3 regions of the Citrobacter freundii complex sp. 2025EL-00176 genome follow, and region 1 is predicted to be linked to each of the others. Evidence: predicted binding sites of a transcription regulator. Region 1 holds the regulator's gene; each other region holds the start of a gene.
The links. The regulator LexA, encoded in region 1, represses DNA repair genes until DNA is damaged. The targets are predictions, from matches to a motif close to TNCTGTATGTACATACAGNA.
Positions count from the first base shown of each region.

Region 2: the regulator LexA is predicted to act here: its motif matches at 2,391-2,410, upstream of metR (HTH-type transcriptional regulator MetR).
Region 3: the regulator LexA is predicted to act here: its motif matches at 3,504-3,523, upstream of uvrB (excinuclease ABC subunit UvrB).

Region 1 is NZ_JBRYHT010000013.1:26,420-34,473, forward strand. Features, by position in the region: gene ubiA (4-hydroxybenzoate octaprenyltransferase) at 1-192, shown strand, start outside; gene plsB (glycerol-3-phosphate 1-O-acyltransferase PlsB) at 252-2,672, opposite strand; gene ACVXHP_RS19925 (diacylglycerol kinase) at 2,844-3,212, shown strand; gene lexA (transcriptional repressor LexA) at 3,322-3,930, shown strand; gene dinF (MATE family efflux transporter DinF) at 4,062-5,387, shown strand; gene ACVXHP_RS19940 (CsbD family protein) at 5,519-5,728, shown strand; gene zur (zinc uptake transcriptional repressor Zur) at 5,770-6,288, opposite strand; gene ACVXHP_RS19950 (cupin domain-containing protein) at 6,403-6,891, shown strand; gene dusA (tRNA dihydrouridine(20/20a) synthase DusA) at 6,998-7,996, shown strand.
Region 2 is NZ_JBRYHT010000017.1:22,170-30,223, forward strand. Features, by position in the region: gene metE (5-methyltetrahydropteroyltriglutamate--homocysteine S-methyltransferase) at 1-2,206, opposite strand, end outside; gene metR (HTH-type transcriptional regulator MetR) at 2,442-3,395, shown strand; gene ACVXHP_RS21695 (carboxylate/amino acid/amine transporter) at 3,283-4,182, opposite strand; gene yigL (sugar/pyridoxal phosphate phosphatase YigL) at 4,263-5,063, opposite strand; gene pldB (lysophospholipase L2) at 5,079-6,095, opposite strand; gene rhtB (homoserine/homoserine lactone efflux protein) at 6,206-6,826, shown strand; gene rhtC (threonine export protein RhtC) at 6,872-7,492, opposite strand; gene recQ (ATP-dependent DNA helicase RecQ) at 7,556-8,054, opposite strand, start outside.
Region 3 is NZ_JBRYHT010000001.1:114,789-122,842, reverse strand. Features, by position in the region: molybdenum cofactor riboswitch at 1-126, opposite strand, end outside; gene yvcK (uridine diphosphate-N-acetylglucosamine-binding protein YvcK) at 416-1,324, shown strand; gene uvrB (excinuclease ABC subunit UvrB) at 1,409-3,430, opposite strand; gene bioD (dethiobiotin synthase) at 4,048-4,746, opposite strand; gene bioC (malonyl-ACP O-methyltransferase BioC) at 4,739-5,494, opposite strand; gene bioF (8-amino-7-oxononanoate synthase) at 5,478-6,635, opposite strand; gene bioB (biotin synthase BioB) at 6,632-7,672, opposite strand; gene bioA (adenosylmethionine--8-amino-7-oxononanoate transaminase) at 7,749-8,054, shown strand, end outside.

The sequences.
Region 1 (8,054 bases):
CTGGTGGGTTGGCTAAACGGGTTGGGACTGGGCTATTACTGGTCTCTGTTAGTGGCAGGGGCGCTGTTTGTGTATCAGCAGAAACTGATCGTCAACCGTGAGCGTGACGCCTGCTTTAAGGCGTTTATGAACAATAACTATGTCGGTCTGGTGTTGTTCTTAGGCCTGGCAATGAGCTACTGGCATTTTTGAGTTTGGCTTAGCCTGCAAAATAAAAACCGGTCATTTCATTTCGACCGGTTTTTTTATGCTTACTCGCCTTGTGTGGCGCTCTCGATGGTCAGACGCACATCCGACGTGACCAGTTCGGCCAGCATCTGATAGATCTTCATCGTCTCTTCCGGTTCGGCATCTCCGGTATCGCTGATGTATCCCTCGTCACGCAGCGTCAGAACCAGAGAGCTGAACACGGCCTTGTCGAAGAATTCCGGCGCGTTTATGCCGTGCAGGACGGAAAGACGCTGAGCCACGGTGCGGCTCTCTTTCTCCAGCGTACCACGGTTGATAGACGGGTTAGCGCTCAGCAGCCAGAAGGTAATGGCGTAGCGCTGCAACGTCTCACGAGCACCCGCCGCCAGCAGCTGTAGCGTACGGGAACGGGCCGGATTGATATGCAGTTCGTCATCGTCCAGGGTAATGAGTCCCTGACGCTGCATTTCGCTGGCCAGTTCGTCGATCACACCTGCAAGTTCGTCACGCTCCCAGCGCAGGAACAGCTCCGCTTTCAGCATCGGGTACAGCGCTTCAATATGCTGTTGCAGCGCGGCGCGTGAAATATGACGATGCTGGGTTACGATGGCCGCCATCAACGAAGGCAGAACCAGCATATGCGCAATGTTGTTGCGGTAGTACGTCATCAATACCGCCTGCTCGCGCGGCAGAATGATGATGTCGCCGATGGTGTCTTTCTCGACCTCAAACTTGTTCATCTGCAAGGCATGGTCAATCAGCTCACTGGCGCTCTGCGCAGGAACCGTCGCATCTGAGGCATACGGTACGTTGCGCAGCAGACTCAGATAGCAATCGAGTTGTTCAGTCAATTGCTCACGGGTCAGAGAGCGCTGGCGGGAAGCCAGTAACGCGGTACAGCACAGGTTCATGGCGTTGGCCGCGCCTGCGTTGTTAATGCGTACCATCAGATCGGCGGCAATGTTATTTACCGTCGGCGTCAGCCAGGCAGGGCGGATAGACTCGATAGGATCGATAGATTCACGCCACTCCGGCACATGCTGGTTGAGGTAAGTCATCAATGGCATCGGCTCGCCAAAGTTGACGTAGCCCTGACCCAGATTACGCAGCTTGCTTAAGCCACGCAGCATTTGCGGCAGGCTCTCTTTCTCTTTCGTCGCGCCACGCAGTTCTTTCGCATACGTGCCCACTTCCATTACGTGCTCGTAGCCGATGTAGATCGGTACGAGGGTAATCGGACGCGTACCGCCGCGCAGCATCGCCTGAATGGTCATCGACAGGGTGCCGGTTTTCGGGTCGAGCAAACGTCCGGTACGCGAACGACCGCCTTCGACAAAGTACTCAACCGAGTAGCCGCGGCTGAACAACTCGCCCAGATATTCGCGGAAAACGGTGGAATAAAGCTTATTGCCTTTGAAGGTACGACGAATAAAGAACGCGCCCAGACGGCGGAAAATCGGGCCTGCTGGCCAGAAGTTCAGGTTGATGCCTGCCGCGATGTGCGGCGGAACCAGACCCTGATGGTACAGCACGTACGACAGCAGCATATAGTCCATATGGCTGCGATGGCACGGAACATAGACGATTTCGTGCCCATCGTGCGCCAACTGGCGTACACGCTCTGCATTATGAACGTTAATCCCCTGATACAGACGGTTCCAGGTAAAGCCCAGAATACGGTCTGTCAGACGGATCATCTCGTAGGAGAAGTTGGCGGCAATCTCTTCCATCAGCGCTATCGCATTTTGCTGCGCTTTTTCGTGGGAGATTTTTTTACTGCGCGCTTCATCTTCTACCGCACGCGCGATAGCTTTTGAGGCCAACAGTTTGTTAAACAGATCCTGACGGGCAGGGAGGCGCGGACCGACAGCGGCCAGGCGTTGGCGCGCAAAGTGCATACGCGCTACGCGCGCCAGCTTCTGGGCGATAATTTTATCTGTACCGTGTTCATCCGCCATGCGACGCAGGGAAACCGACGGGGAGAAGCGGACAAAGCTGTCGCGACCCAGCCAGGACACAGCAAAGAATTTTTGTACGCCGTTCAGCATACGCAGCGGCGGGTTGACCTCGCCTTTTTCGCGCCCGGGCGCACGACCAAACATCACCGAAACCGGCACCATCTGCACATCCAGGTCTGGATTGCTGCGATGCAAGTCGAGATAGTTATGGAACAGCTTAATGGACTCTTCTTTTGGCGTGTAATAGGTAAATACACGTGGACCGCCGTGAATAAACACGTAGCGCGGCAGTAGAGTTCCGTCTATCTCCAGCGGTTCCAGGGGATCCGGGAGATCGTGCGCCAGACATTGGGCGCGCAGCGTCAGCAAGTCTGCTTTGGAGTTGTACGGTAGGACGTACATAATGGGGCGAGAAGTATCGAGCCCCAATTCCGGTGCAGGTTCCGCCGGAATAGACTTGCTTTTTACCAGCACGCTTAATGGTAAATTCAGTAATTTGTAGTAAATTCGTGGCCAGCCGGACATAAACGATGTAAAGCCTCTGGTTAATAATGCAAATGCGCTGCAAGGATATCAGAAAGTTTAGTGAATTTCTGGTGTATCCGGTCATACTTCGCGCTGCTTTGCCACACCCTGAAACAAACGGGGTAACGTTACAATGACATTGACGCTAATAATGTAAAAAGGTTCTTTTTGATGGCCAATAATACCACTGGATTCACCCGAATTATCAAAGCAGCAGGCTATTCCTGGAAAGGTTTTCGCGCCGCATGGATTAATGAGGCGGCATTTCGCCAGGAAAGCGTTGCCGTTCTGCTAGGCGTTGCCATCGCCTGCTGGCTGGACGTCGACGCCATTACGCGCGTGTTGCTGATCGGTTCCGTGATGCTGGTGATGATCGTTGAAATTCTCAACAGTGCGATTGAGGCGGTGGTTGATCGTATCGGCTCCGAGTACCACGAACTGTCTGGTCGTGCGAAAGACATGGGGTCGGCGGCGGTACTACTGTCCATTTTTGTCGCCCTGATCACCTGGGGCATCCTGTTGTGGTCGCATTTGCGATAAAGATTCCACAACTTCATCATTCTCCTGTTTTTTGTGCAGTTTGCGGTTCCAAAATCACCTTTAGCTGTATATACTCACAGCATAACTGTATATACACCCAGGGGGCGGAATGAAAGCGTTAACGGCCAGGCAGCAAGAGGTGTTTGATCTTATTAGAGATCACATCAGCCAGACAGGTATGCCACCGACGCGTGCGGAGATCGCGCAGCGTTTGGGGTTCCGTTCCCCAAACGCTGCTGAAGAACATCTGAAAGCGCTGGCGCGTAAAGGTGTGCTGGAAATTGTATCCGGCGCATCGCGTGGTATTCGTCTGTTGCAGGAAGAAGAAGAAGGTTTACCGCTTGTCGGGCGCGTTGCGGCAGGTGAGCCACTTCTGGCGCAGCAACACATCGAAGGCCATTATCAGGTCGATCCTTCACTGTTCAAACCGAACGCCGATTTTCTGCTGCGCGTCAGCGGTATGTCGATGAAAGATATCGGGATTATGGACGGTGATTTGCTGGCCGTGCATAAAACACAGGATGTGCGTAACGGCCAGGTTGTCGTCGCGCGCATTGACGACGAAGTGACGGTGAAGCGCCTGAAAAAACAGGGCAACAAGGTTGAACTCCTGCCAGAAAACAGCGAATTCAAACCCATTGTGGTCGACCTGCGCGAGCAAAACTTCACCATCGAAGGGCTGGCTGTTGGCGTCATTCGTAACGGTGAATGGCTGTAATCACAGGTTGCTTTCCCGACAGCCGGATAAGACGTTTGCGTCGTCATCCGGCAACGTGCCCGGTGGCGCTGCGCTTACCGGGCATGGACAACATCTTCCAGTACGTCTAACTTCTTTTCAGGCGCTATTTCATGCCTTTCTTTACCTCCTCCGACAAAGCACTCTGGCGTCTAGCCTTACCGATGATCTTCTCCAATATCACCGTTCCCTTGCTGGGATTGGTCGATACCGCGGTCATTGGTCATCTGGACAGTCCGGTCTATCTTGGCGGCGTTGCCGTTGGCGCCACCGCGACCAGTTTTCTCTTTATGCTGCTGCTTTTTTTACGCATGAGCACCACCGGCCTTACCGCCCAGGCATTTGGCGCGAAAAATCCGCAGGCACTGGCGCGTGCGCTGGTGCAACCGCTAATGCTGGCGCTGGGGGCGGGGCTGCTTATTGCACTGTTTCGTACGCCGATTATCGATCTGGCCCTGCATATTGTCGGCGGCAGTGAAGCCGTACTGGAGCAGGCCCGACGTTTCCTGGAAATCCGTTGGTTAAGCGCCCCCGCCTCGCTGGCGAATCTGGTGCTGCTCGGCTGGCTGCTTGGCGTTCAGTATGCGCGAGCGCCGGTTATCCTGCTGATTGTCGGTAATGTTCTCAACATTGTGCTCGATTTGTGGCTGGTGATGGGCCTGCATATGAACGTGCAGGGCGCGGCGCTGGCGACGGTCATCGCCGAATACGCCACCTTGCTGATCGGTCTGTTAATGGTCCGCAAGGTCCTGCATATGCGCGGAATTTCGCTGGCAATGTTGAAACAGGCGTGGCGTGGCAATTTCCGCCGGTTACTGGCGCTTAACCGCGACATCATGCTGCGCTCGCTGTTGCTGCAGCTCTGTTTTGGTGCCATTACGGTGCTGGGTGCGCGTCTGGGGAGCGATATCATTGCGGTAAATGCTGTTCTGATGACCTTACTGACCTTTACCGCCTACGCGCTGGACGGGTTCGCCTACGCCGTTGAAGCGCATTCTGGTCAGGCCTATGGCGCAAGGGATGGCAGCCAGTTACTGGATGTCTGGCGCGCAGCCTGTCGACAGTCCGGTCTTGTGGCGATTCTGTTTTCGCTGGTTTATGCCCTGTTTGGCGAGCACATTATCGCGTTGCTGACTTCGCTCCCGCAGATACAACTGCTGGCCGATCGCTATCTTATCTGGCAGGTGATTTTGCCGCTGGTTGGCGTCTGGTGTTATTTGCTGGACGGTATGTTTATCGGCGCAACACGGGCTGCAGAAATGCGCAACAGCATGGCCGTTGCCGCCGCGGGATTCGCATTAACGTTGCTGGCTTTACCACTGCTGGGTAACCACGGCTTGTGGCTGGCGCTCACCGTGTTTCTCGCCCTGCGCGGGCTTTCACTGGCCTTTATCTGGCGACGTCACTGGCGCAACGGGACGTGGTTCGTTGAAGCCTGACGGTTAAAAATTCTGAATAGTGAGTCGAATGCCGAATCAGTGACTACACTTATTATCACGTCCAGCAGAAAAGATAGCGGAGTTGGACGAGATACTCTGGCTATTCACAACCTAACGATGAGGATTTGATGATGAATAAAGACGAAGTCGGCGGCAACTGGAAACAGTTCAAAGGTAAAGTGAAAGAGCAATGGGGCAAACTGACCGACGATGATATGACGGTCATTGAAGGCAAACGTGACCAACTGGTCGGTAAAGTCCAGGAGCGTTACGGTTACGCAAAAGATCAGGCGGAGAAAGAAGTTACTGATTGGGAAACCCGCAACGATTACCGCTGGTAATTAGTCCCCTCCTGAGAGTACAAGGATGTACGCTCTTTTGCTTAGCGACCGACTTTCTTTTTCACCAAAATTGAGTGGTCATGCTGGCATTCTCCAGGATGGCGACAGGCTTCAACCTCCACGCATGCCGGGCACAGCCCGTGAGCTTCAATCACGTTATGCCGCAGAGCAAAACCCATTTTTGCCGCCAGCATATGCATAATGTCTTCCACACCTTCCGCACACTCTTCTTTTACCACGCCACAGCGATCGCAAATAAACATCGCAGAACTGTGGGTCGGTTGATCGAACAGGTGACACAGCATGTAACTGTTGGTCGATTCCACTTTATGTACAAAACCTTGTTCCAGCAGAAAATCGAGCGCACGATAAACGGTCGGCGGCTTGGCCTGTGGCTCGGTTTCCCGTAGCAGGTCGAGCAGATCGTAAGCGCTGATTGCACCTTCCTGCAGGCTCATCAGGCGCAGCACTTCGAGGCGCTGCGGCGTTAGCCGCACGTTGCGTTGCGCACAGAGCTTTTCAGCTTGAGCCAATAACTCCTGCGTGGTGGTTTTGTCCATTTGGCGCCTCGATTTGTGTGAAAGGTTAATCCCTTACTTTATCATGTTCTGCTTAAAACGCCGAGATCCGCCGCTGTGTGCTATACCTGACGCATCGTATTCTGGAGAATCAACATGAAAAGACCCGACTGTATTCGCCACTGGCGAGAGGTGGAGGGGGCTGATGACTCCACCTACCCCGACAGCAATGAACTTTTTGCTATTGGCGCGCCGCTTGCCCGTAAACTGGGGTTAGGCAGACTAGGTATTCATCATGAACGCCTGCCGCCGGGGCGTCGCACATCTTATCCTCATGCGGAAAGCGATGAAGAAGAGTTTATCTATGTGCTGGAAGGCTATCCTGAAGCCTGGATCAACGGCTATTTATGGAAGCTCGAACCTGGCGACAGCGTCGGTTTTCCGGCAGGAACCGGGGTGTGCCACACCTTTATCAATAACACCAGTGAAGAGGTGCGCCTGCTGGTCGTGGGTGAGGCAAACAAAAAATATAATCGCATTTATTACCCGCTTAACCCGGTCTATGCCGCCACGCGCGAGGATCGCTGGGTTGACCATCCGCCGCAGTTTTTTGGCCCACATGACGGCAAGCCGGGGCGCAAATAACGCTCTGTGAGAATATGCTGTGGGAGCCACGATGATGGGGCGCACTATCACATCGGTCTATGCTATAGTAGCGCCCCTTTTTTAACCGGATGCTTGAATATTCGCCATGCTGCCTGAATCTCAGTCTACCGCTTTTCCCGCTCATCGTTTTTCTATCGCGCCGATGCTCGACTGGACGGACAGACATTGCCGCTACTTTTTGCGTTTACTGTCCCGCCAGACGCTGCTTTATACGGAGATGGTGACCACCGGCGCGATCATTCATGGTAAAGGCGATTATCTGGCGTATAGCGAAGAAGAACATCCGGTCGCGTTGCAACTGGGCGGGAGCGATCCGGCTGCGCTGGCGCAGTGTGCGAAGCTCGCTGAACAGCGGGGCTATGACGAAATTAACCTCAACGTGGGTTGTCCTTCCGACCGCGTACAGAATGGCATGTTTGGCGCCTGTCTGATGGGGAATGCGCAACTGGTCGCCGATTGCGTCAAGGCGATGCGCGATGTGGTGTCGATTCCGGTTACGGTGAAGACCCGAATCGGCATTGATGATCAGGACAGCTACGAATTCCTGTGCGATTTCATCAACACGGTATCTGGCAACGGCGAATGCGAGATGTTTATCATCCATGCCCGCAAGGCCTGGCTGTCCGGGTTAAGTCCGAAAGAAAACCGCGAGATCCCACCGCTGGATTATGACCGTGTTTATCAGTTAAAGCGTGATTTCCCGCATCTGACGATGTCGATCAACGGCGGCATTAAATCGCTGGAAGAAGCGAAAAAGCATCTGCAACATATGGATGGCGTGATGGTGGGGCGTGAGGCCTATCAAAACCCCGGAATTCTGGCGTCGGTTGACCGCGAAATTTTTGCTGCCGTGACACATGATGCCGATCCGGTCGCCGTGGTGCGTGCCATGTACCCCTATATTGAGCGTGAACTGAGTCAGGGAACCTATTTGGGGCATGTAACGCGCCATATGCTGGGACTGTTTCAGGGGATTCCAGGGGCACGTCAATGGCGTCGTTACCTGAGTGAGAACGCGCATAAAGCCGGAGCCGATATTAACGTTCTGGAACACGCGTTGAAGCTGGTGGCCGATAAGCGTTAGTTTCTCACTAAAAGTTAGTTAATTTCACCACACCCTGTGCTTTGTCACAGGGCGTTTT
Region 2 (8,054 bases), on a different contig from region 1:
TTTCCGGCCAGCCGCGGGTTTTCAGGCCGCAGTCCGGGTTCACCCACAGACGCTCCGCCGGAATACGCTGCTCGGCCTTCTTCAGCAGGGCCTCAATCCACTCCACGCTCGGGACGTTCGGCGAGTGAATGTCGTACACGCCCGGCCCGATTTCGTTGGGATAGTCGAACTCTTCAAACGATTCCAGCAGCTCCATATCCGAACGCGAGGTTTCAATGGTGATCACATCCGCGTCCAGCGCGGCGATCGACTCCATGATGTCGTTGAACTCGCAGTAACACATGTGGGTGTGGATCTGGGTTTCATCCTTCGCCACCGCCGCGTTAATGCGGAAGGCTTCCACGCCCCATGCCAGATACGCGGCCCAGTCGCTGCGACGCAGCGGCAGACCTTCACGCAGCGCCGGTTCATCAATCTGAATAATACCGATACCCGCCGCTTCCAGATCCGCCACTTCATCACGCAGCGCCAGCGCAATCTGCTTGGCGATGGTTTCCCGCGTCACGTCTTCACGCGGGAAGGACCAGCAGAGAATAGTCACCGGGCCGGTCAACATGCCTTTTACCGGCTTGTCGGTCAGCGACTGCGCGTACTTCGCCCACTCCACGGTGATCGCTTCCGGGCGGCTGACGTCGCCAATCACCACCGGCGGCTTCACGCAGCGGGAACCATAGCTCTGTACCCAACCGTTCTGAGTAAAGACGAAGCCATCCAGATGCTCGCCAAAATATTCCACCATGTCATTGCGTTCGGCTTCACCGTGCACCAGCACATCGAGACCCAGACGTTCCTGCTCGACGATCGCCTGCTTAATATGTTCGGCGATACCGGTGCGGTAGTGACCGGCATCCAGGTTGCCCTTTTTGAAGTCCAGACGCAGGCCGCGAATCTCCGTGGTTTGCGGGAACGATCCGATCGTGGTGGTCGGCCATGCTGGCAGATTAAAGCGGGCACGCTGCGCTTGGGCGCGAACAGGGTAAGCATTGGCACGCAGGCTGTCCTGCGCGGTGATCGACGCCAGACGTTTTTCCACCGCGGCGTTATGGACGCGGGTAGAGTGGCGACGCGCCTGAATTGGTGCGCTCCACGCCGTAATTGCCGCCGTATCACCGCTGTTCAGCGCATCGCGCAGCAGCGCCAGCTCTTCACATTTTTGCAGCGCGAAGGCGAACCAGCTCTTCACTTCCGCATCCAGGCGAGTTTCGACGCTTAAATCAATCGGGCTGTGCAGCAGGGAGCAGGAAGAAGCCACCCACAGATCACGTTTCCCGGCGATGTCTTTAATTTGTGCATATTTTTCGCTGAGATCGGCGCGCCAGACGTTACGACCATTTACCAGACCGGCTGACAGCAACCAGTCGGCAGGCAGACGCTGGTGCAGCTCGGCAACGTCATCTTTGCCGTGTACCAGGTCAACGTGCAGACCCTGCACTGGCAGCGCGGTAATGGTATCCAGGTTTGGTGTGACGCCCTCGAAATAGGTGGTCAGCAGTAATTTTACCTGCCCTGCCAGCGCGTCATACGCGGGTTTGAAGGCGTTCAGCCAAACCTGCGGCAGCTCCAGCACCAGCGCGGGTTCATCAATCTGTACCCACTCAATACCGCGTTTTGCCAGCTCGGCCAGCACCTGCTGGTAAACCGGCAGAATGTCGTTGAGCAGGGTCAGGCGGTCAAACGGTTCGCCCTTCACTTTCCCCAGCCACAGGTAAGTGACCGGCCCCAGCAGCACAGGCTTCACCTTGTGGCCGAGCGCCAGCGCTTCGTCCACTTCATCCAGCAATTGGGTCCAGGTCAGCTTGAACTGCTGACCTTTGGTGAACTCCGGCACCATGTAGTGATAGTTGGTATTAAACCATTTGGTCATTTCTGCCGCCGCCGCTGGCTCACCCGTCGGGGCGCGACCACGGCCAATGCGGAATAAGGTATCGATATCAACCGAGCCGTCTTTATTTTGATGACGCGCCGGAACGTTGCCCAGCAACAGGCTGGTGGTCAGCACATGATCGTACCAGGCAAAATCGCCCACTGGTAGCAGGTCAACGCCCGCCTGCTTCTGCTGCTCCCAGTGGCGGGCGCGCAGCTCGCGGCCAACGGCCAGCAATTCTTCACGGGAAGAATTTCCCGCCCAGTAGCTTTCTTGCGCTTTTTTCAGCTCGCGACGCAGGCCAACGCGAGGGAAACCGAGGGTGTGATTCAATATTGTCATTTTTCTTCCTCTAATTATATGTAAATCCTATGGATTTTTAATTTAGGGAAGGCGGCAAGTTTACTCATCCCCAGGAGCTTACTGAAGTAAGTGACTGGGGTGGGGAAACGAAGCCAACGCACCATAAATTTAAAAGACGAAGGATTTTAGCCGTCCAGATGTTTACACATCCATAATTGGCGGTTACTGTATATTCCTCAAGCGCAATTTGTTCATGCCGAAGTGAAGGACTTTCATGATCGAGATTAAACACCTGAAAACGCTCCAGGCGTTGCGGAATAGTGGTTCGCTGGCAGCCGCAGCGGCGACGTTGCATCAGACCCAATCCGCCCTTTCTCACCAGTTCAGCGATCTGGAGCAGCGCCTCGGCTTTCGTCTTTTTATCCGTAAAAGTCAGCCTCTGCGCTTTACGCCGCAGGGCGAAATTTTGCTGCAGCTGGCAAACCAGGTGTTGCCGCAAATCGGTCGCGCGTTGCAGGCTTGCAACGAACCGCAGCAAACCCGGCTGCGCATCGCTATCGAATGCCATAGCTGTATCCAATGGCTGACGCCCGCGCTGGAGAATTTTCGTGCCAACTGGCCGCAGGTGGAAATGGACTTTAAATCCGGCGTGACGTTCGACCCGCAACCCGCGCTACAGCAGGATGAATTGGATCTGGTGCTGACCTCCGACATTCTGCCGCGCAGCGGATTGCACTACTCGCCGATGTTTGATTTCGAAGTCCGCCTGGTCCTGGCGCCGGACCATCCGCTGGCCAGCAAAACGCAAATCACCCCGGAGGATTTAGCCAGCGAGACGCTGCTTATTTATCCGGTACAACGGAGTCGGCTGGATGTCTGGCGGCATTTCCTGCAGCCTGCGGGCGTTAGCCCGTCGCTGAAGAGCGTGGATAACACCCTGCTGCTGATTCAGATGGTTGCGGCCAAAATGGGTATAGCGGCTTTACCACACTGGGTGGTGGAGAGTTTTGAGCGCCAGGGTCTGGTGGTAACCAAAACCCTGGGTGATGGATTGTGGAGCCGACTGTACGCCGCCGTGCGCGATGGCGAGCAGCGACAGCCGGTCACTGAAGCGTTTATTCGCTCAGCGCGGAATCACGCCTGCGATCACCTGCCGTTTGTACGGAGTGCGGAACGACCCACTTTCGATGTACCCACAGTGAGGCCACTATCACAGCCGCACCAATGATGAAGCTCGGCCAGTGAGGCTGTTGATGCCAGATAGCCAGGTTAACCAACAGCCCGGCCGGGACATGCATATTGTTCATGATGCCCAGCGTACCCGCATCCACCTGCGTCGCGCCGTAATTCCACATAAAGTAACCAATGCCGGACGCCGCCACGCCAAGAAACACCAGGATGCCCCACTGTAGCGTAGTTGTAGGCATTTTTTGCGCGTTACCCAGCATGAACCAGGCCACGATTGCCACCATAAATGCCCCCATGTAAAACCAGGCAAAAGCGTTATGCTGCGGCATTGGGCGTGTTTCCATCAGACGCTTGTAGCCCACCATGCCAATAGCAAAGCTGATATTGGATAGCTGTACCAGCAGCAGGCCGGTCCAGAAGTGGCTGGTCACCTGGTCGTAACGAATGATCCCTGCACCGATCACCGCCAGCAGCGCGCTGAAGGCGTAGCTCCAGCGCAGACGACGTCCGCTCATCAGGTCATAAATCAGCGTAATGTAGAGCGGCGTCAGCACGGTAAAGAGCAGCAGTTCTGAGACCGTCAGATACAGATAGGCGTGAAAACTCAGCATATACATAATGCCTAGCTGCATAGCCCCTACCAACATATACAGCGCGATCGTTTTTACGCTGTGCCCACGGGTACGTAAAAACGGCAGGAACACCAGCGCCGCCAGCCCAACGCGCACCAGCACCGCAAAATAGCTATCGACATGACCAGCAAGGTACTCGCCAAACAGGCTAAAGGAAAAGGCCCACAGAATTGTGGTAATGATGAGTAACGCCACAATGGATGTCTCTTAACAAAAGGTACACCCATTGTAGCGAAGTTTTTAGTTGACAACTGGTCAACTAACGAACAATGTCGTTACTGCAAAAAGAGCTTACGCAGATAGTGCGGCACGGCATCATCGGCGTTGAGTCCAATCACGTCCAGTTCCGGATGCAGATCTTTCAGGCGCTGATGCGCGTTACCCATGATGCAACCTTTGCCAGCCATGGAGAGCATTTCCGCATCGTTCATGCCATCACCGAAAGCGATGCAGTCCTTCAGGCTGTAGCCCATCGCTTTCGCCACCGCTTCCAGCGCATGACCTTTCGATACGCCGCCAGCCATCACTTCCAGACAGGTAAGCGTAGAGAAGCTGACGTTGACACGATCGCCCCAGCGGGCGTTAATCGCCTGCTCCAGCGGCAGCAGCCTTTCATGAGAATCGGTGGTAAAAAACACTTTGCTGACGCCTTCAGGCTCCAGTAGCGCAGGTTCAAACAGAGAATAGTTAAATACCGCTTCTTTAAAGAAGCGCATTTCGTCCGGACGATGACGATTCATAAACCATTCATCATCTCGATAAACGTTGGTCACGATGTCCGGGTTTGCATTCACCACGCCAAACAGGTCGCTGGCAATGTCGCGATCCAGATTATGGGTAAACACCAGATTCCCATCAGAATCGTGCACGCGCGCGCCGTTGGACGTGATCATGTAGGTTTTAATGCCGAGGTTATCGCGAATTTGCCCCACATCAACATGATGGCGGCCAGTCGCAAACACGAAGTTAACGCCACGTGCGGTCAATAATTTCAGTGTCTCTTTGGCATAAGGGGACAACGTATGGTCGGGGGAAAGCAGCGTACCGTCTAAATCAGACGCAACAACCTGATACATAAGAAAATTAAACCTCTAGGCAAAGCGGTTTCCGCTGGATGAGTTATGCTTGTCGAAAAATTCGACAATAGCGTTAAGCGCGACTGAGCGCATTGCGTCCTTTTCAAAAAGGATCTCATGGTACGCGCCTTTGATGACAAGCGGCTGACCTCCCTCTACAGGATGGCCTGCTGCGGCGCGGAGTTCACAAAAGCGATCGTGCATACGGTTATCCACCAAACGCTCTTCTTCGGCCTGAATCAGTAATGTTGGCGTCGCATCATCTCCCGCCCCGGCCAGGACCTGTTCACCCGCCAGAATACCTTCACGTACCCAGTGGTAGGTGGGACCGCCCACGCGCAGCCGAGGTTCATCAGCATAAAAACGTAGATTGCGCCGATAGCGCTGTCGACTGTGGGTTACCGCATTCATCCCGAATGGCAGCGCCCGCCAGCGCCCGGTCCCCATTGCATAGCCCTCGCGGATCCGTGGATGCCCTTCAGCCCAGTCCAGAATTTGACGCACCATCCAGTCAGGAAAGCGCATCACAATACCGAACATCGGCGCGCAAAGCGCAATGGCATCACACTGATTCGGGTGACGCTGCAGGAACAGCGTGGCAATCGCCCCGCCCATAGAATGCGCCAGTATATAGCGTTTTCTCCACGGACCGGGTAACACTTCCTGCTGCCAGAAAGCGGTTAAATCGTCGACATAGTCATTAAAGTTATCCACATGACCGCGATGCGGGTCCGAAAGCATACGCCCGGAACGCCCCTGACCACGGTGATCGATAATGAGAACGTCAAAACCCGAATGAAACAGGTCATACGCCAGCTCAGCGTATTTCACATAGCTTTCAATGCGTCCAGGACAGACGACGATGACGCGATCGTTTTTCTCTGCGTGAAAGCGGACAAAATGTACGGGAACATTATCTACCCCCGTAAACTCCGCTTCTTCCCGCTGACGCCAAAAATCTGTCAGTGGCCCCATGGAAAAAGCAGCAAACGCGTTTTCTCTTGTTTCCCAGTCTTTTTGCTGCTGAAACATCGGGTATCCAGCCTCGTTGACCAAGTAAAATCGTTTTTTTTGCCATGTCTGATACAACGTACCGACAGTAGCGTATTGTGGCATAAAAATAGACAATCCGGGAGTTTCTCATGACCTTTGAATGGTGGTTCGCCTACCTGCTGACCTCTATTATTTTGAGCTTGTCTCCAGGCTCTGGCGCAATCAACACCATGACCACCGCCATCAGCCACGGTTATCGTGGTGCCAGCGCGTCGATTGCAGGTCTCCAGACCGGATTGGGCATTCATATCGTTTTGGTTGGCGTAGGGCTGGGAACACTATTTTCACGTTCAGCGATCGCGTTTGAAGTGCTGAAGTGGGCGGGAGCAGCTTACCTGATTTGGTTGGGTATTCAGCAATGGCGCGCGGCGGGCGCTATCGATCTGAACACCATGGCGAATACGCAATCGCGCAGCCGCCTGTTCAAACGCGCGGTGTTTGTAAATCTGACCAACCCCAAGAGCATTGTTTTTCTTGCCGCTCTGTTCCCGCAGTTTATCCTGCCGCAGGAACCGCAGCTGATGCAGTATGTGGTGCTTGGCGTCACGACCATTGTGGTCGATATTATTGTGATGATCGGTTACGCAACGCTGGCTACGCGCATTGCTGGCTGGATTAAGGGGCCAAAGCAAATGAAAGCGCTGAACAAAGTGTTTGGTTCACTGTTTATGCTGATAGGCGCCCTGCTGGCATCGGCAAGGCATGCCTGATAACGGTGCCGGATGCCGTTAGCGCTTATCCGGCCTTAAGAAAACTTAGCGCGAAATGATCAGATGAATACCGAAGCCCGCGAACAGCGCACCGGCAAAGCCATCAATCCACTTCGCCAGACGCTGATAGCCGCGACGCATCTTCGGGAGTGCAAACAGGCTGGCGACCACGGTGAACCACGCCAGCGTTTCCACGATGATCAGCGCGAAAATACCCCATCGCGCGCCCGTTCCTACGCTATCGCCAACAAACAATGAGAACACGGAGCCAAAATAGATTATGGCTTTCGGGTTGGCAAGGTTGGTCAACAGACCTTTTAAAAAGCTGCGTCCGCTCTGCGCCAGCTCAATCTGTGGGGCGGGAGCCGCTACATCCTGTTTTTTAAACGCGCCGCGCAGCATCTGGTACCCCATCCAGCACAGGTACAGGCCGCCACCCACCATGATAATGGTATGCAGCCAGGCCATTTTTTCGATAATCAGATGCAGGCCAAGCAGCGCCACGCCAGCCCAGACCATGACGCCACAGGTAATACCCAGCACGCCCATCATGGCTTCTTTGCGCGAACGGCTAACAGCCGTTTGAGACACAAAGAAAAAATCGGGACCGGGGCTCATCAGCGCAACGATATGCACCAACGCAACGGTAAAAAATAGCGTTAACATAAAAATGACTCGCGGGGGAATAGTTCAGTGAGTCACCATCCTGGCACTTTTTTGCCTGGCTGACTACTCTTCGTCGTCACCATCAACGTGCGCGCGAATAAGTGCCATAAACTCTTTGCCAAAACGCTCAAGTTTACGCATTCCCACGCCGTTAACGCTCAGCATTTCGCTCGGCGAAACCGGCATCTGCTCGGCCATTTCAATCAACGTGGCGTCGTTAAAGACGACATACGGCGGGATATTCTCTTCATCGGCAATCGCTTTACGCAACTTACGCAATTTAGCGAACAGTTTGCGATCGTAGTTGCCACCAAAGGATTTCTGCATCGCGCGCGGTTTTAGCGCCACAATACGCGGTACGGCAAGTTGTAGCGCAACATCACCGCGCAGCACCGGGCGCGCAGCTTCAGTGAGCTGTAACGCGGAGTGTTGGGCAATATTCTGTGTCACCAGGCCTAAATGAATCAGTTGACGAATCACACTCACCCAGTGCTCGTGGCTTTGCTCACGGCCAATACCATAGACCGGCAGTTTGTCATGGGCCAGCTCACGAATGCGCTGG
Region 3 (8,054 bases), on a different contig from region 1:
TTTCCAAATACGGGAGACGCAGTCATTTCTTCCTGCGCCCTGGTGACAATCTCGTTCGAGCATTGCCACGGCCAAAGCACCGTATCATTTGACCCAGGTGCAGAGGCTAGAGTGTTTATACTCATCATACTTTGAGTACGTAGTGGTTATGCCGATACTAGCGTGTAAATGGCGATAATGCCAAACACACTTACGCTGTATAAATATGTATATAGCGACATGATCGTGCAATTTCGCTACAGAATAAGCAAAAACCACAGTTTTGCATTGATATACATCATCTTGCTGTCAGGTGCATATCGTCAGAAAGGAGTAGATCGCCGAAAATTAATTTCGGCAAATGCCAACTGGATAATTGCTGAAAACACGCTATTTACGTTACTGTACCGCCGATCAATTGATATCAGGAAATTCTATGCGCACTCGCACGCTGGCAGATTTAGATCGCGTTGTCGCTCTCGGCGGAGGGCATGGATTAGGACGCGTTCTCTCCTCACTTTCCCCTTTAGGTTCACGACTGACGGGTATCGTCACCACCACCGATAATGGCGGCTCTACGGGTCGTATTCGTCGTTCTGAAGGCGGTATCGCCTGGGGAGACATGCGTAACTGCCTGAACCAGTTAATTACCCAACCCAGCGTTGCATCTGCTATGTTTGAATACCGTTTTGGCGGTAATGGCGAGCTTTCCGGACATAACCTCGGAAATTTAATGTTAAAGGCGCTCGATCACCTCAGCGTGCGGCCTCTCGAAGCCATTAATTTAATTCGCAACCTGCTGAAGGTGGATGCGCATTTAATTCCGATGTCAGAGCTGCCGGTGGATCTGATGGCTATTGATGATCAGGGTCATGAAGTCTATGGCGAAGTGAATATCGATCAGCTCACCATTCCTCCTCAGGAACTGATGCTGTCGCCAAAAGTCCCCACCACGCGAGAAGCGGTTGAGGCAATCGCCGAAGCGGATTTGATTCTGATAGGACCAGGCAGTTTTTATACCAGCCTGATGCCGATCCTGCTGCTCGACGAACTGGCGCAGGCATTACGGCGTACCCCCGCCAGGATGGTCTACATCGGCAACCTGGGTCGCGAATTAAGCCTGCCAGCAGCCAGCCTGACGCTTAACGATAAGCTGGCAATCATCGAACAGTACGTTGGCAAGAAAGTGATTGATGCGGTGGTTGTCGGCCCAAAAGTAGATGTTTCCGCCGTTACCGACCGCATTGTGATTCAGGAAGTGCTGGAAGCCAGCGATATTCCATACCGTCATGACCGTCAGTTGCTGCACAGCGCGCTGGAAAAAGCGGTACAGGCATTAGGCTGAACGGATTTGCCTGATGCGCTACGCTTGTCAGGCCTACCAAAGCTGTAGGCCGGATAAGGGGGTAACTCCGCATCCGGCATAAACTTACGATGCCGCAATAAATAACTCGCGCAGCTGATGCAACTGATCGCGGATCGTCGCGGCCTCTTCAAATTCGAGATTCTGCGCATGCTGCATCATTTGCCCTTCCAGCTCGTGAATCTTTTGCTGCAAGGCTTTTGGCGTCATATCCAGTTCGACAACGTCAGACTTCGTACCCGCACGTGACTTCCCTTTGCCCTTCGCCTTGGTCTTCGCAATATTCTGACCCAGCGCCAGAATATCGACCACTTTCTTGTTCAGCCCCTGCGGCGTAATACCGTGCTCTTCGTTGTAAAGCTGCTGCTTCTCGCGACGACGTTCAGTTTCACCAATCGCCTTGGCCATCGAGGCGGTAATTTTATCGCCGTAGAGAATCGCCTTGCCGTTGATGTTACGCGCCGCGCGACCAATGGTCTGGATAAGTGAGCGTTCAGAGCGCAGGAACCCTTCTTTGTCTGCGTCCAGAATCGCCACCAGCGAGACCTCAGGCATGTCCAGACCCTCGCGTAACAGGTTGATACCCACCAGCACGTCAAACTCGCCCAGGCGCAGGTCACGAATGATTTCCATGCGTTCCACGGTATCGATGTCGGAGTGCAGATAGCGCACCCGCTCGCCGTGCTCTTCGAGGTATTCGGTGAGGTCTTCCGCCATGCGTTTGGTAAGTGTGGTGACCAGCACACGTTCGTTAATCGCCGCACGCGTGCGGATCTCCGACAGCAGATCGTCAACCTGCGTCGCCACCGGACGCACTTCTATCACCGGATCCAGCAGGCCGGTTGGTCGTACCACCTGATCAACCACGTCATCACCGGATTTCTCCAGCTCATAGTTCCCCGGCGTCGCCGAGACGTAGATGGTCTGCGGAGCCAGCGCCTCGAACTCTTCAAATTTAAGCGGACGGTTATCCAGCGCCGACGGCAAACGGAATCCGTACTCGACCAGGGTCTCTTTACGCGCCCGGTCGCCGCGATACATGCCGCCAATTTGCGGGATAGTGACGTGGGATTCATCCACCACCAGCAGACCATCGGCCGGCAGGTAATCAAACAGCGTCGGCGGCGGCTCGCCTGGTCCGCGTCCGGAAAGATAGCGGGAATAGTTTTCAATCCCCGAGCAATAACCCAGCTCGTTCATCATTTCCAGATCGAACTGTGTACGCTGGCTTAAGCGCTGCTCTTCCAGCAACTTGTTATTCGCCAGCAGATTTTTACGGCGGTCTGCCAGCTCGACTTTAATTTCTTCCATCGCCTGTACGATACGTTCGCGCGGCGTGACGTAGTGCGTTTTCGGGTAGATGGTATAGCGGGAAATAGTCGATTCAACCTGCCCGGTAAGCGGGTCAAACAGCGACAAACGTTCGACTTCTTCATCGAACAGTTCCACGCGCAGCGCAATGTCGTCAGATTCAGCCGGAAAAATGTCGATAACTTCACCGCGTACGCGGAAGGTCCCGCGCTGGAATGCCTGATCGTTACGAGTATATTGCAGCTCCGCCAGACGACGCAGGATCGCCCGCTGGTCGATAATCATCCCCACCGTCAAATGCAGCATCATTTTCAGGTACAGGTCCGGGTCGCCCAAACCATAAATGGCAGAAACCGACGCCACCACGACGACATCCCGACGTTCCAGCAGCGCTTTGGTCGCCGACAGACGCATCTGCTCAATGTGTTCGTTAACCGAAGCATCCTTCTCGATGAAGGTATCAGAACTCGGTACGTAAGCTTCCGGCTGATAATAGTCGTAGTAGGAAACAAAATATTCCACCGCGTTTTCCGGGAAGAACTCTTTCATCTCGCCATACAGCTGCGCGGCAAGCGTCTTGTTAGGAGCCAGCACCATGGTAGGACGCTGTAGGTCCGCAATTACATTCGCGATGGTGAATGTTTTCCCCGATCCCGTCACCCCCAGCAGCGTCTGATGCGCCAGACCGTCCTCCAGACCTTCTTCCAGGCGACGTATCGCCTCAGGCTGATCGCCAGAGGGTTTAAAAGCGGAATTTAGTTTGAACGGTTTACTCATGAGCAGCTACCTGAAGCAATGGGCGGGCAGGTGTGTAATTTTACTCGCAGTCGTATATTTTGCCAGTAAAATATACTGGATGAAAAAACAGTAACGCGCCAGAATATTTCTGTTACCCCCGTCAAATGGCCGTGACGGCAGGCCAAAATTTGCCCCCGGACAAGATAAAACACCAGCAAAAACGTGTTATCCCCAAACCAATGCCTTTTTTAACATTTGTCAAGCCAGCCGATGAAAGTTTTATGGCAACACATGACACTTCTGCGACAGCCATTGCTTTTATCTAACCATCTGTAATTTAATAATTATTATCTCAAGACGTCTTTCGCATCAATTTAGTCGCAAGCCGCGTCTTCTCTCGCTTACATTGTGTTTTCTAACCCTAATGCACAAGGTTATCCACAGGAATAGTGGATAACTGCCTCCAGCCCGTGTGGACTGTAGCCTGGCAAAAACGCCCTGATTCTCTTTTCCGGGGGGATAAAAAAAAATTATCGCTATTTTTTGATATTTATCAGCTAACGAGGCGGTCAGGGAGAGCCGAGATCTTGCTCGCATTTTCACCATTTTCTGGTCCGCGTACCGCAATAGCGACCAGCGCTATTTCCCGCCTCGATTCAATCGGCAGATGCCGTCAAAGATAAAATGCTGAGATCGAGATAACGTCCTGTCAGTGCCCGCTCAGGCTCTTCTGCCAGCCAGGGAATTTCCCCTAGCATAGGAGCCGGAATCACGCACTTCAGCGTCGCCATGTATTCAGCATGACGTTTGCCAGGCGGCGTCACATCATTGGCTACCCATCCGGCTAGCGTCAGTCCGGCCTGCTGCACCGCCTGGGCGGTCAGAATGGCGTGATTGATGCAGCCGAGCTTAACGCCAACCACCAGAATCACCGGCAACTGTTCTGTTTTGACCCAGTCGGAAAAACTCAGCGTTGGCGAAAGCGGCGTAAACCATCCCCCTGCCCCCTCCACCAGTACCCAGTCAGCTTGCGCTTCAAGCGTGCGTAAACCCGCAGACATCACGGAGGCCAGAATGGGGCGACCTTCGTCGGCGCTGATGATATGCGGCGAGGTGGGTTCGGCGAAGGTGTAGGGATTAATCGCCGCATAGCCCACCGTCACAACGCTATTGCGCTGTAATGCCAACGCATCGCTGTTTCGCAGGCCATCAGCCGTCATTTCGCTGCCCGACGCTACCGGCTTATAGCCAACGGCGCGCAACCCCAATTGACCCGCCGCCTGGAGCAGCGCACAGCTGGCGATAGTTTTACCGACTTCGGTGTCCGTCCCGGTGACAAAATACGTTTTAGTCACGTTGAATCACTCCTAAAAAAAGATAGTAGGTCAGCGGATATTTCCCCTGCTGACACGGCCAGGCTAACTGTAGCTGGCGCAACTGTGAGCGCGTCAGCACACGCTGCTCACGTCCATCATGCAAATGCGTTGCGCCAATGCCTTTCAGCGAACGCATGGCGCTCAGCGCATCGTCAAACCACAGCGTGACGGCATGAGACTGGTATTCGACATCCCAGCCATACAGGGCGTTTTCCAGTTGCGCCACGGGTAAAAAACGGTTGGCATGCTCCCGATCGTCAACCGCCTGCCAGGCCTGACGAAGTTCCGGCATCGAACCCTGTGCCAGGGTACTAAACGCCACCGTCCCGCCAGGACGCACTACCCGGTAAAGCTCGCTTAACGCGCCGCGCAGATCGCCACACCACTGTACGGCCAGATTACTCCAGGCCAGATCAAAGCTCGCGGTTGCCTGTGGGATGGCTTCGATATCCGCCAGCAGATAGCGGTGGGCGACCTCATGACGCTGCGCTTCAGCCAGCATTTGCGGCGACAGATCCAGCGCGCAGACCTCGCTCCCCTGCTCACGCCAGTAACGACTCATACGCCCCGGCCCACAGCCCGCATCCAATACCTGTGAGAACGTGCGGCCATCCAGGAGCGCCAGTAACGCATCGGCACTCTGACGCTGTAGCTCTGCGTGTTGCTCATAGTGGGTGGCAGCGCGGCCAAATGCGGCGGCAATCGCCTGTTTATTGACCTGCGCCATGCAGCACCTCCAGTAGACGATCGATATCCTGCACCTCATGCGCCTGGGTCAGCGTCAGCCGTAATCTGGCCGTACCGATGGGCACCGTCGGTGGGCGAATTGCCGTCACCCAGCATCCTTGTTGCCGTAGCGCATCCGCCAGCTGCAGGGCTTTATGGTTATCGCCAACGATCAGTGGCTGAATAGCACTGGAAGAATTCGCCAGCGTTAAGCCTGGTGTATTCACCCCAGCGCGAAAACGCTGGATCAGCATCGCTAACTTTTCCCGGCGTTCATCACCTTCACGGCTGCGGATCACCGCCAGCGCGGCGCGCAGGGCCTGAGCCTGCGCCGGAGGCATACTGGTGCTGTAGATCAGATGGCGGGCGTACTGCAACAGATAGTCGGCCACGCTGTCAGAACACAGGATTGCCGCGCCGCTGACGCCAAATCCTTTGCCAAACGTTACCACTAACAGTTCGGGTTTCACCTGCTGTCGCCAGCAGGAGCCGCGCCCTTCTGCACCGGTTACGCCAACGCCGTGCGCATCGTCCACCAGCAGCCACGCACCGTGTCGTTCCGCTGCCGCGTGGATTTCAGCGAGCGGCGCGCTGTCGCCATCCATGCTGAAAACGCCTTCAGTGACCACGAGCTGCTGCCCCGGACAGGGGGAAGTCAGCAGACGCTCCAGATGTTGCGGATCGTTATGGGTAAAGCGACGTAAAATAGCAGGGTTAAGGCTGGCAGCCTCCAACAGCGAGGCATGGCTAAGCCTGTCGGCGACAATGCGATCGTCTTTTTCCATCAGTGCGGCTATCACCGCCTGATTAGCGGCAAAACCGGAGATAAATAACAGCGCCCGCGAATAGCCCAGCCACTGCGCCAGCTCTTCTTCCAGCGCCTGGTGAGCCACGGAATAACCGCTGACATGACCTGACCCGCCGCTGCCGACGCCAAAACGTTCAGCTCCCTGCTGCCACGCGCAGATAATCTGCGGATGGTGGCTTAAGCCAAGGTAGTCGTTGCTGGAGAAGTTAAGATACTGGCGGCCGTCGGCCTGCAGCCAGCGACCGGCGCCCTGGGTCACCGCATAGCGCCGACGCCACGCATCAGCGCGACGACGCGCCGTAAGCGCATCGTCAATTTTTTGCTGCCAGGTCATACGGTTGCCGCGTTGTAGTAATCGTCGGTATCCGGGGTACGCAGCGCCTGCTCCAGACGTTGTTGCTGTTCGTTATCCCCCGCCAGCACCGCCGTTTGCTGCGGGTTGAGGCCCAGCTTGCGGAACAACAGCAAATCTTTATCTTCGTTCGGGTTCGGCGTGGTCAGCAGTTTGCAGCCGTAGAAAATCGAGTTAGCCCCGGCCATAAAGCACATCGCCTGGGTTTGCTCGTTCATCTGCTCGCGCCCGGCAGAAAGACGCACGTAAGAGGTTGGCATCATGATGCGCGCCACGGCGATGGTACGGATGAAATCAAACGCGTCGACGTCGTCGTTATCCGCCAGCGGCGTGCCCTTCACTTTCACCAGCATGTTGATCGGCACGCTTTCCGGCGGCGTCGGCAGATTGGCTAATTGCAGCAGCAGACCTGCGCGATCGGTGACCGTTTCGCCTAATCCGACAATACCGCCTGAACAGACTTTAATCCCGGCTTCGCGCACTTTATCCAGCGTATCCAGACGTTCCTGATAAGACCGGGTGGTGATGATATTGCCGTAAAATTCCGGCGAGGTGTCGAGGTTGTGGTTGTAGTAGTCCAGACCCGCATCAGCCAGACGCTGGGCCTGGGTTTCGTTGAGCGTGCCCAGCGTCATGCAGGCTTCCAGCCCCAACTCTTTCACGCCCTGAACCATCTGTTCCAGGTAAGGCATATCGCGCTCGTGCGGATTCTTCCACGCCGCCCCCATGCAAAACCGCGTTGAACCGGCCTGCTTCGCTTTACGCGCCGAGTCCAGTACCTGTTCCACTTCCATCAGGCGTTCCGTTTCCAGACCCGTTTTATAGCGGGAACTTTGCGGACAATATTTGCAGTCTTCCGGGCAGGCGCCGGTCTTAATTGACAACAGCGTACTGACCTGTACCTGCTGCGGATCGAAGTGCTGACGATGAACCTGTTGCGCTTCAAACAGCAGATCCAACAGTGGTTTTTCAAATAATTCGGTGACTTGCGACATTGTCCAGCGAGAAGAATGAGCCATATTGGTATACGTTTCGTTGTTAGTTTGGTGTAGACTCGTAAACCTAAATCTTTTTAATTTGGTTTACAAGTCGATTATGACAACGGACGATCTTGCGTTTGACCAACGCCATATCTGGCACCCTTACACCTCCATGACCTCCCCGTTGCCGGTGTATCCGGTGGCGCGGGCCGAAGGTTGCGAACTGATTTTAGCCAACGGCGAGCGGCTCATTGACGGGATGTCATCCTGGTGGGCGGCGATCCATGGTTACAATCATCCGCAGTTGAACACCGCAATGAAAACGCAGATTGACGCCATGTCGCATGTGATGTTTGGCGGCATTACCCATGCCCCGGCCATCACGCTGTGTCGCCAACTGGTGGACATGACGCCCGAAGCG